DNA from 3 places in the Bacillus sp. H1a genome. Region 1 is predicted to be linked to each of the others. Evidence: predicted binding sites of a transcription regulator. Region 1 holds the regulator's gene; each other region holds the start of a gene.

Evidence for each region. The regulator NrdR, encoded in region 1, represses ribonucleotide reductase genes. The targets are predictions, from matches to a motif close to AACACNATATATNGTGTT.
Region 2: the regulator NrdR is predicted to act here: its motif matches at 1,229-1,246, upstream of U860_RS0107860 (anaerobic ribonucleoside triphosphate reductase).
Region 3: the regulator NrdR is predicted to act here: its motif matches at 1,490-1,507, upstream of nrdI (class Ib ribonucleoside-diphosphate reductase assembly flavoprotein NrdI).

The regions. Positions count from the first base shown of each region.
Region 1 covers NZ_AYMH01000010.1:118,437-122,721, forward strand. Annotated here, with positions in the region: gene dnaI (primosomal protein DnaI) at 1-327, opposite strand, end outside; gene U860_RS0104545 (DnaD domain protein) at 361-1,767, opposite strand; gene nrdR (transcriptional regulator NrdR) at 1,920-2,381, opposite strand; gene speD (adenosylmethionine decarboxylase) at 2,577-2,960, opposite strand; gene U860_RS0104560 (glyceraldehyde-3-phosphate dehydrogenase) at 3,347-4,285, opposite strand, start outside.
Region 2 covers NZ_AYMH01000018.1:86,040-90,324, forward strand. Annotated here, with positions in the region: gene U860_RS0107845 (thioesterase family protein) at 1-40, shown strand, start outside; gene U860_RS0107850 (HesB/YadR/YfhF family protein) at 68-358, opposite strand; gene plsY (glycerol-3-phosphate 1-O-acyltransferase PlsY) at 467-1,063, opposite strand; gene U860_RS0107860 (anaerobic ribonucleoside triphosphate reductase) at 1,289-3,145, shown strand; gene nrdG (anaerobic ribonucleoside-triphosphate reductase activating protein) at 3,142-3,594, shown strand; gene U860_RS0107870 (response regulator transcription factor) at 3,613-4,285, shown strand, end outside.
Region 3 covers NZ_AYMH01000070.1:19,909-24,193, reverse strand. Annotated here, with positions in the region: gene U860_RS0126955 (GNAT family N-acetyltransferase) at 1-271, opposite strand, end outside; gene U860_RS0126950 (hypothetical protein) at 533-727, shown strand; gene U860_RS0126945 (hypothetical protein) at 753-1,070, shown strand; gene nrdI (class Ib ribonucleoside-diphosphate reductase assembly flavoprotein NrdI) at 1,557-1,916, shown strand; partial or broken gene U860_RS0126935 (ribonucleotide reductase N-terminal alpha domain-containing protein) at 1,903-2,601, shown strand; partial or broken gene U860_RS0126930 (ribonucleoside-diphosphate reductase subunit alpha) at 2,988-4,285, shown strand, end outside.

The sequences.
Region 1 (4,285 bases):
CTCATCATATGCTACTTTTCTTACGCAGCGATCATATTGAATATCAATCATCTTACCTTGGATGACAAGCTTCGGCTCATATCCTTGCAGCATATTTTTACATGACCCTAAATCTGGACAATCAGCGCACCCTACACTTTGCCCAATATATTCATATAACTTCACAAGACTTCGTTCAATCATCGAAGTCGTTACTTCACCTTTATGTTCGTCTATAAATTCTTTCACACGAGGGTGCGCCATCACTTCTGCCTTTAAGACTTCATATCTATTCTTAAAGTTTTCATTCTCCATTAATTTCGCAAACGAATTTTGAATATGCTCCATTTCCTCACCTCAAAGAGCGTTCATTCTCTTCTATTAATCACGCTTATATTTTTTCAACACTTCTTCTAATCGTTTTCGTTCATCTTCTAACGTACTTGCATTTTTTTCCACACTCACGTCATTTTTCACAGTTTCTTTCGCTTGTTCTTTCGGCTCTTCTTTAAGCCAATCAGGTACCATTTCTTTACGCACCGTTTTCTTGGTCGTACGGCCTTTCTTCTTCGTCTCAGCCCACTCTTGATATTGACGATTCTCTTCTTTTGCTAGCGCCATTGCTTCGCCTACTGTACCAACCTTTTTTCGCGCCCAATGCCCAGCAATCTTCTCAACATACGTTTTAGCAAGCTTCATATCTGAGCGTAGCATAACGTAATAAATAAGTACATTCACAACCCCTGGCGTTAATTTTTGGTTTATCATTACATCCTCGACAATTTGCAAGTCCGCCTTCGTCGCCTCTGCACCGCCCGAAATCTCCTTCAATAGTTGTTTTGGCGAGATTTCCTCTAACTGCTTCATTAGCATCTCTTCTTGCGTAGATGGCTCTTTCTCTTTCATTGTACGAGCAGCATGAGGTTGCACCCTTTCACTTAATACAGGTAATGCTTGACCATTTTCGAATTGATACCAATCGCGTGCTCCCTTTCGAAGCCTTTCAATATCAATTGTTTGCATCTCTGTCACTGCGCCAAGAACGATATTTTGCATCGATAACACATCCACACCGTACACATAAGAGAGTGTAATGACACATTCTCGCACTTGATCTGTAATCGCCTTTTTAGGAACAAGCGCTGATAATCCTTCTACAAATAAAGAGAAATCAAAGAAATCATTCCAAACTTTCGGAGCATCCCCCTTCTCATTACTTGGCATAGTTGTCGTTTTCGGGATACGAAGTTCTTCTTGCGCATACTCAAACTGACCTGGGTTAAATGAATCAAATACATCATTGAAGGAGCGCGTAACATTTTCATAAGAAGCAAAATCGAATTCTTCTTCTAAGAAATATTGCTTTACTTGGTTGTATTTTGTCCGACTCAATCGATTGTATAAAAAGATACTTAAAACAATATCATCAAAAAACTGCTTCGGAGATAAAGGTGGTTGCAATTCATATATAAACATTCGAATATCTTTTTCTTTCTTAATATATACATTTAAAAGCCCAATCGCCTCTAACTTTACTCGTTCCTCATATATTTCAGGAAGTTGCATTTGCATGGTCACCATAAGGGAGTGATGTGTATTCTCTTTTCCAAACACACGATCTTGCTCTAACTCTCCCCATAGCGTCATGTATAAGCTAAAAGCTCTACTACCTACTAGCGGCTGATACAACATCGTTAACACTTTCCGGTCGTAATTATGTAGCAACCCTTTCGCACTTACTTTATAACGATCAATCGGCAATAGCTCCATCCATGACTGTTTTTCCATTCTTGCTTTCCTTTCTCTCATCTAATCTAACCTATATTTCATTCGTTCTATCTTCATTATATAATTTCTTAGCGAAAAAGAGCTATTAGCTTCCGCTTCTAGCTCTCTTATCTCGTTTACTTACAGTATATAAAGAGAATGGATTACACCTTCTACTCTCTCTCTTTTTGCAGTATATCTTTTAATTCTTCAATAAATACATTTAAATCTTTAAATTGACGATATACAGAAGCAAAACGTACGTAAGCAACATCATCGATATCGCGAAGTTCTTCCATAACAATTTCACCAATCATATCACTTTTCACTTCTGATATACCTAAGTTACGAAGTTCACGCTCTACACTTTGCGTTACTTCCTCTAACTGCCTTAAAGATACAGGTCTTTTTTCACACGCTTTAATTAACCCGCGTAAAATCTTCTCTTTATTAAACTCTTCTCGTGTTCCTTCTTTTTTAACAACGATAAGAGGTGATTCTTCTACCCTTTCAAATGTCGTAAAGCGACTTAAACAACTTTCACACTCTCTCCTTCTTCGAATAGAGCGCCCCTCGTCTACCGGACGCGAATCTAACACTCTTGTGCCATTATGAAAACAGGATGGACAACGCAATTCATTCACTCCTTTACAATATACTCTTTATTTTTTACGATTCATCTACACGTGAAAATATATATACAATATTATATAACTCATTCTTCTACACTGACCACTCTAAGTTAATACATATCATGATCTTATTTTATATAAACTAAAAAAGAGGTGCATTATACACCTCTTTACATTTTAAATCAATTATGTTCTTTTTTAAAGAGCTTTTGTTTCTCTCTGCTTAATTTCGAAGCTACCAGTGCCTCGAGGAAGCTCGATGCTCTCACGCGTTTTCGCGTTTAAACCTTCTGCAATATATTCTGCAGCAACATTTGGATCAATACGATCCCCACAAGTATAAACATCAATACTTGCGTAACCGTGCTCCGGAAAGCTATGAATTGTTAAATGTGATTCCGAAATAATTACTACTCCACTTACACCTTGTGGTGCAAATTTATGAAAAGCAACCTCACGTACTTCAGCACCAGCTCTTAGTGCTGCATCCACAAATAATTGTTCAATATACGGCATGTCATTAAGCTTGTCGAAATCGCAATCCCAAAGTTCAGCGATCACGTGACGACCCATCGTATCCATAGTATCCATTCTACAGTTCCCCCTTGTAAATTTAATCTAACTGTTCGAATTGAAAACTAATTTGCAATTTGGCTTGCTCCACTACCACGGGGGAAAGTTAGTCCAGAGAGGTCCTAACCCTTTAAGTAGTGACTACGTACCTCAGCTCTTAAGTTTACGAGTGTTAGTATACTTTGTTTATTTTCATTTTGCAACAACAGTTTTTTCGATTTTCTGTCATATTTTCCTCTTTACTTTTCCCTAAAAAAAATAAACCATTCACAAATGCAGTAATCCCAATGCTTTTTGGTATGTCCACTTTTTGAAAATATACTCATATAATTTTTTTCCTTTTCAGAAAAAAATAAAAAAGAAGGCAAATATTTACTTGCCTTCCTTTATTTCACTTAAATGTGTTGAACATTTTCTTGTTTCGCTAATTCACCAACAACTAACGTTACAAGATCTACAACACGACGAGAGTAGCCCCACTCGTTATCATACCAAGCAAGCACTTTCACTTTACGATCACCCATTACCATTGTAGATAAACCATCAATAATAGCTGAGTGTGTATTTGTATTAAAGTCGATAGACACTAAAGGCTCTTCGCTGAATTCTACAATTCCTTTTAATGCACCGTTTGCAACAGTTTTGAACGCTTCATTAATATCTTCAACTGTCACATCACGTTTTACGTCTACTACTAGGTCAACTAGAGACACGTTTGGTGTTGGTACACGAAGTGCCATACCATGAAGTTTTCCGTTTAAGTGTGGAAGAACTTTTGCTAGCGCTTTCGCAGCACCCGTCGTTGTCGGAATGATAGACTGTCCGCAAGCACGTGCTCTTCTTAAATCTTTATGTGGATTATCAATATTTTTTTGGTCATTTGTATAAGCATGAACAGTTGTCATTAAACCGTTTTCAATTCCGAACTGCTCATCTAACACCTTTACAACAGGCGCTAAACAGTTTGTTGTACAAGATGCATTTGAAATAACAGTATGTTTTGTAATATCTAATTGGTCATCGTTCACACCAACTACAATTGTTACATCTTCATTTTTACCAGGCGCTGTTAAAATAACTTTTTTCGCTCCAGCTTCAACATGAAGAATTGCTTTTTCTTTCGAATTAAATTTACCAGTTGCTTCAATTACAACTTCAACACCTAGATCTTTCCAAGGCAATTCCTTTGGATCGCGGTTGTTTAAAAGGCGAATCATTTTCCCATCAACTAGTAGGTGATCTTCAAATGCTTCTACTGTTCCGTCAAACTTGCCATGAACTGTATCATATTTAATTAAATGTGCTAACGTTTCGGATGGATAGCTTGCATTGAT
Region 2 (4,285 bases), on a different contig from region 1:
TGAGTGGTATGCGAAATATGAGGAAATTAAAAAGAAATAAAAAAAGCGTGGCAGTAGCCACGCTTTTTTATTTTTCATAATTAAATTGAGGGAAATCATCACCGTCATTAAGTGTAACTAATAAATTATGTCCATCGAAGAACCACTCATCATCGCCTTCAATAAAGAAATTAATACCTTCTTCTTGAATTTGAACAGCAGGATGTGCAGGGTCATCTTTACGAATTCCTAAAGAAAGTCCTTTTTGCACAGTACTGCAACCACCGTATTGTACGAAAAAGCGTAGTGTTTCACCTGATTGTAAGTTTAACTCGTCTTTATACCATTGTGCTGCTTCTTTTGTTACGGAAAGATTCATGTATAGTTCCTCCAAATTATATTGCTTTTTCTTAAGTATAAAAAATAACGCAAAAAGACGCTATTAATATGCTTCACGTTTTCTTTTTGCGTTATGTGGGTTACGATCTTATTTTTGCTTTTTTGAAAAGTTTGCTTTTGGTTCAGTTTTATTTATAATTCGTCCGATATTTGCACGGTGTTTATAAATAACCATACCTGCTAATAAACACATCGCAATAATGAAGATTTTATCCCCGCTAACAATGGATGCAATAACAGCAGCGACAGCTGTTACCATAGAAGAAAGTGATACGTATCTTGTTGTAAATAAAAGGCTGAAAAAGACAACAGCTAATATTACAAAAACAACTGGTGAGTAGCATAATAGTACCCCAGCAGAAGTTGCAACTGCTTTCCCCCCGCGGAATTTTGCGAAGATTGGATATACATGTCCAAGAACCGCTGCTAATCCGAACCATAGTGGGTGAATATCTAACCCGAAAATAATCGGTAGACTTGTTGCTAATGTACCTTTTAAAATGTCAGCAATTGTAACGATAAAACCTGCTTTTTTCCCTAGTGTGCGGAATGTATTTGTTCCGCCTAGATTACCGCTTCCATGCTCACGAATGTCGATTCCATAACCGATTTTTCCAACGACTAGTGCAAATGGAATCGAGCCAAGTAAGTAGGCAACGATAAATAAAAGATATGTAGTAACCATAAGTTCAGTCTCCTTTATTCAAATGTGTTGATAAAGGGTAAAAAGAGTTTTTCCCGTATATTGTACCATACATTTGTAAAGAGCACATTTCTTTTTTGTAAATGAAAAATTCATTATTTCGTGAAAAAAATTTCACAGGAATGTTACATTTCTCACAGAAACAATAAGACTATATGTTGTAACATTCTAATTAAAAGACAACAATATATTGATGGAGGGTTATAAATGTTACAAAAAAATAAACGTGGAGAAGAATTAATGAAAATGTTTGAGACAATTGTCCACGGCAATGAACAAGATTTAATGCAGGAAAATGCAAATGTAGATGGCCGATCTCCAATGGGCGTAATGGGAACGTTCGCATCTGAGAGTGCAAAATATTATGCAGTCGAAAATTTACTATCAGATCAAGTGAAAAAAGCGATAGATCAAAATATATTATATCCACATGATTTAGATTTTTATGCGACAGGAACGACGACTTGTTCACAAATTCCGTTAGCACAAATGCTTGCTAACGGTTTTCATACTGGACATGGACATATGAGACAACCACAAGATATTAAAAGTGCGTTGGCGCTTTCTTCAATTATTTTTCAGGCGAATCAAAATATGCAACACGGTGGTCAATCGTTTGCACTCTTTGATATTGATTTAGCTCCATATGTGAGAAAAACAGTAGAGAGACATAAAAAACGATTACAGTCATATCCGCTTACGAAAGAACAAATAGAGGAATTTGCATGGAAAGAAACTGAAAATGATACGTATCAGGCATGCGAAGCTTTCGTTCATAATTCGAATAGTATGCATAGTAGGGGCGGGGGACAAGTACCGTTTATTTCAATTAATTACGGAACAGACACATCGAAAGAGGGAAGACTTTTAATTAAACAACTTTTAAAGGCGACGCAAGCTGGACTTGGAAAAGGGGAAACACCAATTTTCCCTATTCAAATTTTAAAAATGAAAAAAGGTGTGAACTTTGAAGAATGTGATCCGAACTATGATTTATTTGAATTAGCGTTGGAAACGACAGCTGAGCGATTATTCCCTAACTTTTCGTTTTTAGATGCTCCGTTTAATGCTGTGCATTATGATGGTCGACCTGAAAGTGAAGTATGTTATATGGGATGTCGTACCCGTGTTATGTCTAATATCCATGGGGAAGAAACAGCAATCGGAAGAGGCAATTTATCGTTTACTTCTATTAATTTAGTGAAATTAGCGCTAATCAGCGGTTCAAAAGAAGCGTTTTTTGAAGCACTAAGCTATTACTTAGATTTAGGGATTAAGCAATTATTAGAGAGATTCGCTTATCAATGTACAAAGAGAGCAAGAGATTTTCAGTTCTTATATTCACAAGGTGTATGGCGTGGTGGAGAAACATTACACCCTGAGGATACTGTGGCACCGATTTTAAAACAAGGGACGTTAAGTATTGGTTTTATCGGTCTTGCGGAATGCTTAGTAGCTTTAACTGGGAAGCACCATGGAGAAGATGAAGAATCGTGGAAGATTGGATATGAAATCATTTCCTTTATGAGGGAGAGAATGGATAAGGCGACGGAAGAGCATCAACTCAATTTCTCTGTAATTGCAACGCCAGCAGAAGGGCTATCAGGAAAGTTTGTGAAAAAAGATAGAGAAGGATTTGGTGTAATTAGTGGTGTGACAAATCATAACTATTATACAAATTCATTCCATATACCTGTGTATTACAACGTGCAAGCGATAGATAAAATTCGTTTAGAAGGTCCGTTCCATGCTCTTTGTAATGGTGGACATATTACGTATATTGAACTTGATGGTGCAGCTGTGCATAATCAAAAGGCGTTAAAACAAATTGTACAAGCGATGGCAGAGTATGGAGTAGGGTACGGTTCAATTAACCACCCTGTTGATCGTTGTAAGTGTTGTAGTTATCATGGCATTATCGGGAATGCATGTCCGAACTGCGGAAATGAAGATGAGCATGAAATAGAAAGAATTCGCCGTATAACAGGATATCTTGTAGGAGATATGTCGAAGTGGAATAGTGCGAAACGTAGTGAAGAGATGGATCGGGTGAAGCATAAATGAAAGTTATGAATATCATTCATGATAGTGTAGTAGATGGAGAAGGGTTGCGGACAGTCGTGTTTTTTGCGGGCTGTCCGCATCGTTGTATCGGTTGTCATAATCCGAAATCTTGGAATGTTTGCAACGGAACTGAAATGACGGTAGAAGAAATTGTGAAAGAGATTGAAAAAAATCCATTAACCGATGTAACATTTTCAGGTGGAGATCCATTTTTTCAAGCCGCTGAAGTGAAAAAAGTAGCAAAAGCAGTGAAAGATTTGAAAAAAAACTTATGGATTTATACAGGTTATACGTTAGAAGAGATACAGAGTGCCCAAAATAATGATATGATAGAGTTGTTACATTATGGGGACGTTCTGGTCGATGGAAGGTTTGAACTCGAGAAAAAAGATTTAACACTTCCATTTCGCGGAAGCTCCAATCAACGTATTATTCGATTGCAAGAGTAAAAAGGCGGGATAGGTCAGATGAATAAAACAGTATTGCTTGTTGAAGATGAAAGAAGATTACGTGAAATCGTTAGTGATTATTTTCGTAATGAGGGCTTTGAAGTAATCGAAGCGGAAGATGGAAAAAAAGCGCTAGAATTATTTGCTGAACATACAATTGATTTAATTATGTTAGATATTATGTTACCAGAAATAGATGGTTGGTCGGTTTGTAGACGAATTAGAAAAGAGTCAGCGGTACCAATTATTATGCTGACTGCACGTTCTGATGAGGATGATACATTACTAGGATTTGAACTAGGTGCAGATGAGTATGTAACAAAACCTTTTAGCCCGAAAGTGTTAGTAGCTCGCGCGAAGACGTTATTGAAACGTGCAGATGGCGCGGTAGGAGTAGCTGAAGAAAATGCTATGTCTTTAGCTGGAATAGAAGTGAATCGATTATCTAGAACAGTTTTAGTAGATGGAGAAGAAATTATATTGACACATAAGGAGTTTGAGCTTCTCGTTTATTTAATGGAGAACAAGGGAATTGTGTTGTCACGCCAACATTTATTAGATCAGTTATGGGGATATGACTACTACGGTGATGATCGAACGGTTGATACACATATTAAAAAACTACGAAATAAGCTTGGAGATAAAGCAAAGCATATCGGTACTGTCATTCGAGTAGGTTACAAATTTGAAG
Region 3 (4,285 bases), on a different contig from region 1:
CTCTTAAGTAGCGTACAATTGGTGCATCAAGTTGTTCAGCGTCACTACCGTGATAAACGACAATAACCCCAACTACCTTTCCGCCTTGTTCAGCCACTAAACAGTTTTCATAGCTCAATCGATTATTTTCTTTTGCGAACCATGTTTCAAGTCCTAGTATTACTTTTGCTTCAACTGTGCTACCTGTGATTTTTTCAGCAATTTCGTGCAGAGCGTTATACAATAAAGGTGCTACTTCTACCGCATCTGTCTTTTTTGCTTTCCGAATCATAGTATCCCTCCTAGTTCTACGTATATATTGTAGCATAAAACAAAATATCAAACAGTGATTTGGAACTTTGTTATACAGGGTGTCAAAAAGTTTGATATAGAGAAGTAGCTATGTTAGTATATGATATTTAGTGCGAATATAATAAAGTGATATAGCTATAAAAATAATGAAAGTGCATTACATAATAGTAACGGGATAATTTTACCGTTGTCGACCTATAGAAGATGCGATAAAATAAAATATTGCAGAGAGGTGAAATACATGGATGAACAATTAGCAAATACAATTTTGGATCAGCTGAAAAATGGTGAAATAAAGGAGTATATTGCAACGAAAGATGTATTTTATACGTTTAGGGAAGTTGTTGTAAATCGAGAAGATTTTAAACATATTATTGGGAACGCACAGCGTGGTGGACAGGTGATTTATACATATTCAGAAACACCACGTTCGTAAATAGAAGATAAGGGAGAGGAGAATTATGGGCGATTTTAAACAAGGCATATTACCACATTGGGATTATATGTGGAAAGATAGAGCTGGGAATAGATTTATGGGAATGGTTATGTATCCAGAGAAACGAAAGTGTTCAGCGAAAATGCTTCAGAAAATAAAACGGGCATATGAGCAAGCGGCAGAGATTAAAGTAACTGTACAAGTTCAGCGTACATACCAGTACGTAGAAGGAATGATCGTATACTTTGATGAAGAAGCTCCTGTATGTACGTTACTTGATAAAGATGAGAATCCCCATCATATATTTGTGAAAGATATTTTGCGTATTGAACATTGTGAATAAACATATAAAATTTTTTCATAAATAAATTGAAGCTCCATAATAATAATCCTTTTCTATAATAGTTATCTTTTAGTATGTAACGAGGAATAAGAGGATATGTATAATATTTAATAAAGTAAATTGGATAAATGTAATCGTTTTTTGGAACAGATTATCGTTTAAAGTCTGTTCTTTTTTGCGTGATGCTGGAGAAATATATTCCTCCAGCATTTACCGTTTTATGACAAAAAATATTGTTAACTTTTTTTAAAATAAGGTTAAATCCGTTGACAACTTTTTCGAAAAGCACTTTATTGACATGAGTTTTAGAATGTTGTTTCATAGTCATTGTATTGAAAAAAATCGACGGTCATGTCGAAAAGTAAAAGTTAAAAAAAGAAAGAATTTATACATATATCTTGTGTCTTATTTTGAAACGTAATACAATATATAGAGAAATCAAGAAACGACATACAGAGAATATAGATTGGAGAGGGAGGGTCGGAAATGTTAGTTGCATATGATTCTATGACAGGAAACGTGAAGCGTTTCATCCACAAATTAAATATGCCGGCCGTTCAAATTGATGAAGATCTAGTACTAGATGAAGAATTTATTCTTATTACGTATACAACAGGTTTTGGCAATGTACCAGAACGTGTTTTAGACTTTTTAGAACGCAATAATGACAAATTAAAAGGCGTATCTGCAAGCGGCAATCGTAACTGGGGAGACATGTTCGGTGCAAGTGCTGACAAAATTTCTGCTAAATATGAAGTGCCTATTGTATCAAAATTTGAGTTATCTGGAACAAATAATGATGTAGAATATTTTAAAGAAAGGGTGCGGGAGATTGCGACACATTGAACTGAATAATGAAATCACGCAAATGCAGGACGGTTTTTATCAGCTTCATAAAGATAAAGAGGCATTAGAAGTCTTTATGGAAGAAGCTAGAGAGAATACCGTTCATTTTAATAGCGTGGCAGAGCGAATGGAGTATATGAAAGAACACGATTACTATTACAACGTTCTGGAAGAGTATAGCTTGGAGGAAGTAGAAGAAGTATATAACATCGCTTATGGTGAAAACTTCGAGTTCCAATCTTATATGGCAGCATCTAAGTTCTACAAAGATTATGCGTTAAAAACGAATGATCAAAAACAATACTTAGAAAGCTATGAAGATCGTGTAGCAATTGTGTCATTATACTTAGGACGCGGTGAGGTTGCGAAGGCAAAACAATTCGCAAGCATGATTGTAAAACAAAACTATCAACCAGCGACACCAACCTTTTTAAATGCGGGAAGAAGCAGAAGAGGAGAAATGGTGTCTTGTTTCTTGTTAGAGATGGACGATAGCTTAAATTCAATCGGCTTTAACATTAATACTGCGATGCAGCTATCGAAAATCGGTGGGGGAGTAGCTTTAAACTTATCTAAGCTACGCGCACGTGGTGAGCAAATTAAAGGTATTGATAACGCAGCAAGTGGTGTAGTACCTGTTATGAAATTGCTTGAAGATTCGTTTTCATATGCGAATCAGTTGGGTTAACTTTATGGCTCAACTATAAAACCGGGTCAATTGCTGGAACGCCTGAGTATATCGAGGTAGGATACTACGAAGAAATTACGTAGCGGCCCCTAAAAATCCAAGATTGCAGGAAATCAGCAGCCAAGCTCCTAAATCTATTAGATATGGAGAAGGTTCAACGACCAAGTGGCTATGTAGGTGACTATGTAGCTCGAACCTGGCTTCTCAAAACAACCAAATTCAAAGGGTGTATACAGTTATTATAGTTTATGCCATATTCATGTGCATCAAACATATGATAAATGGTTAAATGAAGAATTGGGCGAGAAGAAGATATGGTCTGAACTCTATAGCGATATAGAGAGGATAGCAGAAATGACTATCCCCCATACGTTTTGACGATATGGAGTAACAATATGCAACGAAAAGGTGCCGGCGCTGTATACTTAAACATTTTCCATTGGGATATTATTGAATTCCTTGATACAAAAAAAATAAATGCCGATGAGAAGAGCCGTATTCAGTCTCTATCAATCGGGATTATCGTTCCAAGTAAGTTCTTTGAGCTTGCTGAGAAAAATGAACCTTTCCATGTTTTCGCGCCTTATACGGTGTTTAAAGAATACGGAAAGCATTTAGATGATATTGACATTGATGAAATGTACGATGAATTAATGAGCAATCCGAAAGTGAAGAAGAAGCCACTAGATATTAGTGCGCGTGATATGCTTATTAAAATTGCGATGATTCAACTTGAGTCTGGTTACCCATACTTAATGTTTAAATCTAATGCAAATAACCAACATCCACTGAAGGATATTGGAACTGTGAAGATGTCGAACTTGTGTACAGAAATCTTCCAGCTTCAAGAAACTTCTGAAATAAATGATTACGGTACGGATGACATTATCCGCCGCGATATTAACTGTAACTTAGGTTCATTAAATATCGTAAACGTAATGGAAAATAAAGAAATTCGTGAAGCGGTTCATGCGGGAATGGAAGCTTTAACAGCTGTTTCTGATATGACGATCATTCCGAATGCACCAACTGTGAAAAAAGCAAATGACGAGCTGCATTCAGTTGGACTTGGCGCAATGAACTTACACGGATATTTAGCGAAAAACAAAATCGCTTATGAAAGTGCAGAAGCGAAAGAGTTCGCTCGTACATTCTTTATGATGTTAAATTACTATTCTATTGAGAAGAGTATGGAGATCGCTAAAGAAAAAGGCGAAACATTTAAAGACTTTGATAAATCGGATTATGCAAAAGGCACATACTTTGAAAAATATGAAACGACAGATTATAGCCCAGTAACTGAGAAAGTTCAGCAACTATTTGAAGGAATTCATATTCCAACAAAAGAAGATTGGACAAGTTTAAAAGAGCAAGTGCAGAAGAATGGGTTATATAACTCATATCGTCTTGCTATCGCTCCAACACAATCTATCAGTTACGTTCAAAATGCAACTTCAAGTGTAATGCCGATCGTAAGTCAAATCGAATCAAGAACGTATGCGAATGCGACAACATATTATCCAATGCCATATTTATCAAAAGATACGTTCTGGTACTATAAATCTTCTTATGATATGAATCAATTTAAACTAATTGATTTAATCGCTGAAGTTCAAGAACACATTGACCAAGGAATTAGTACAATTCTTTATGTTAATAGTGATATTTCAACACGTGAGTT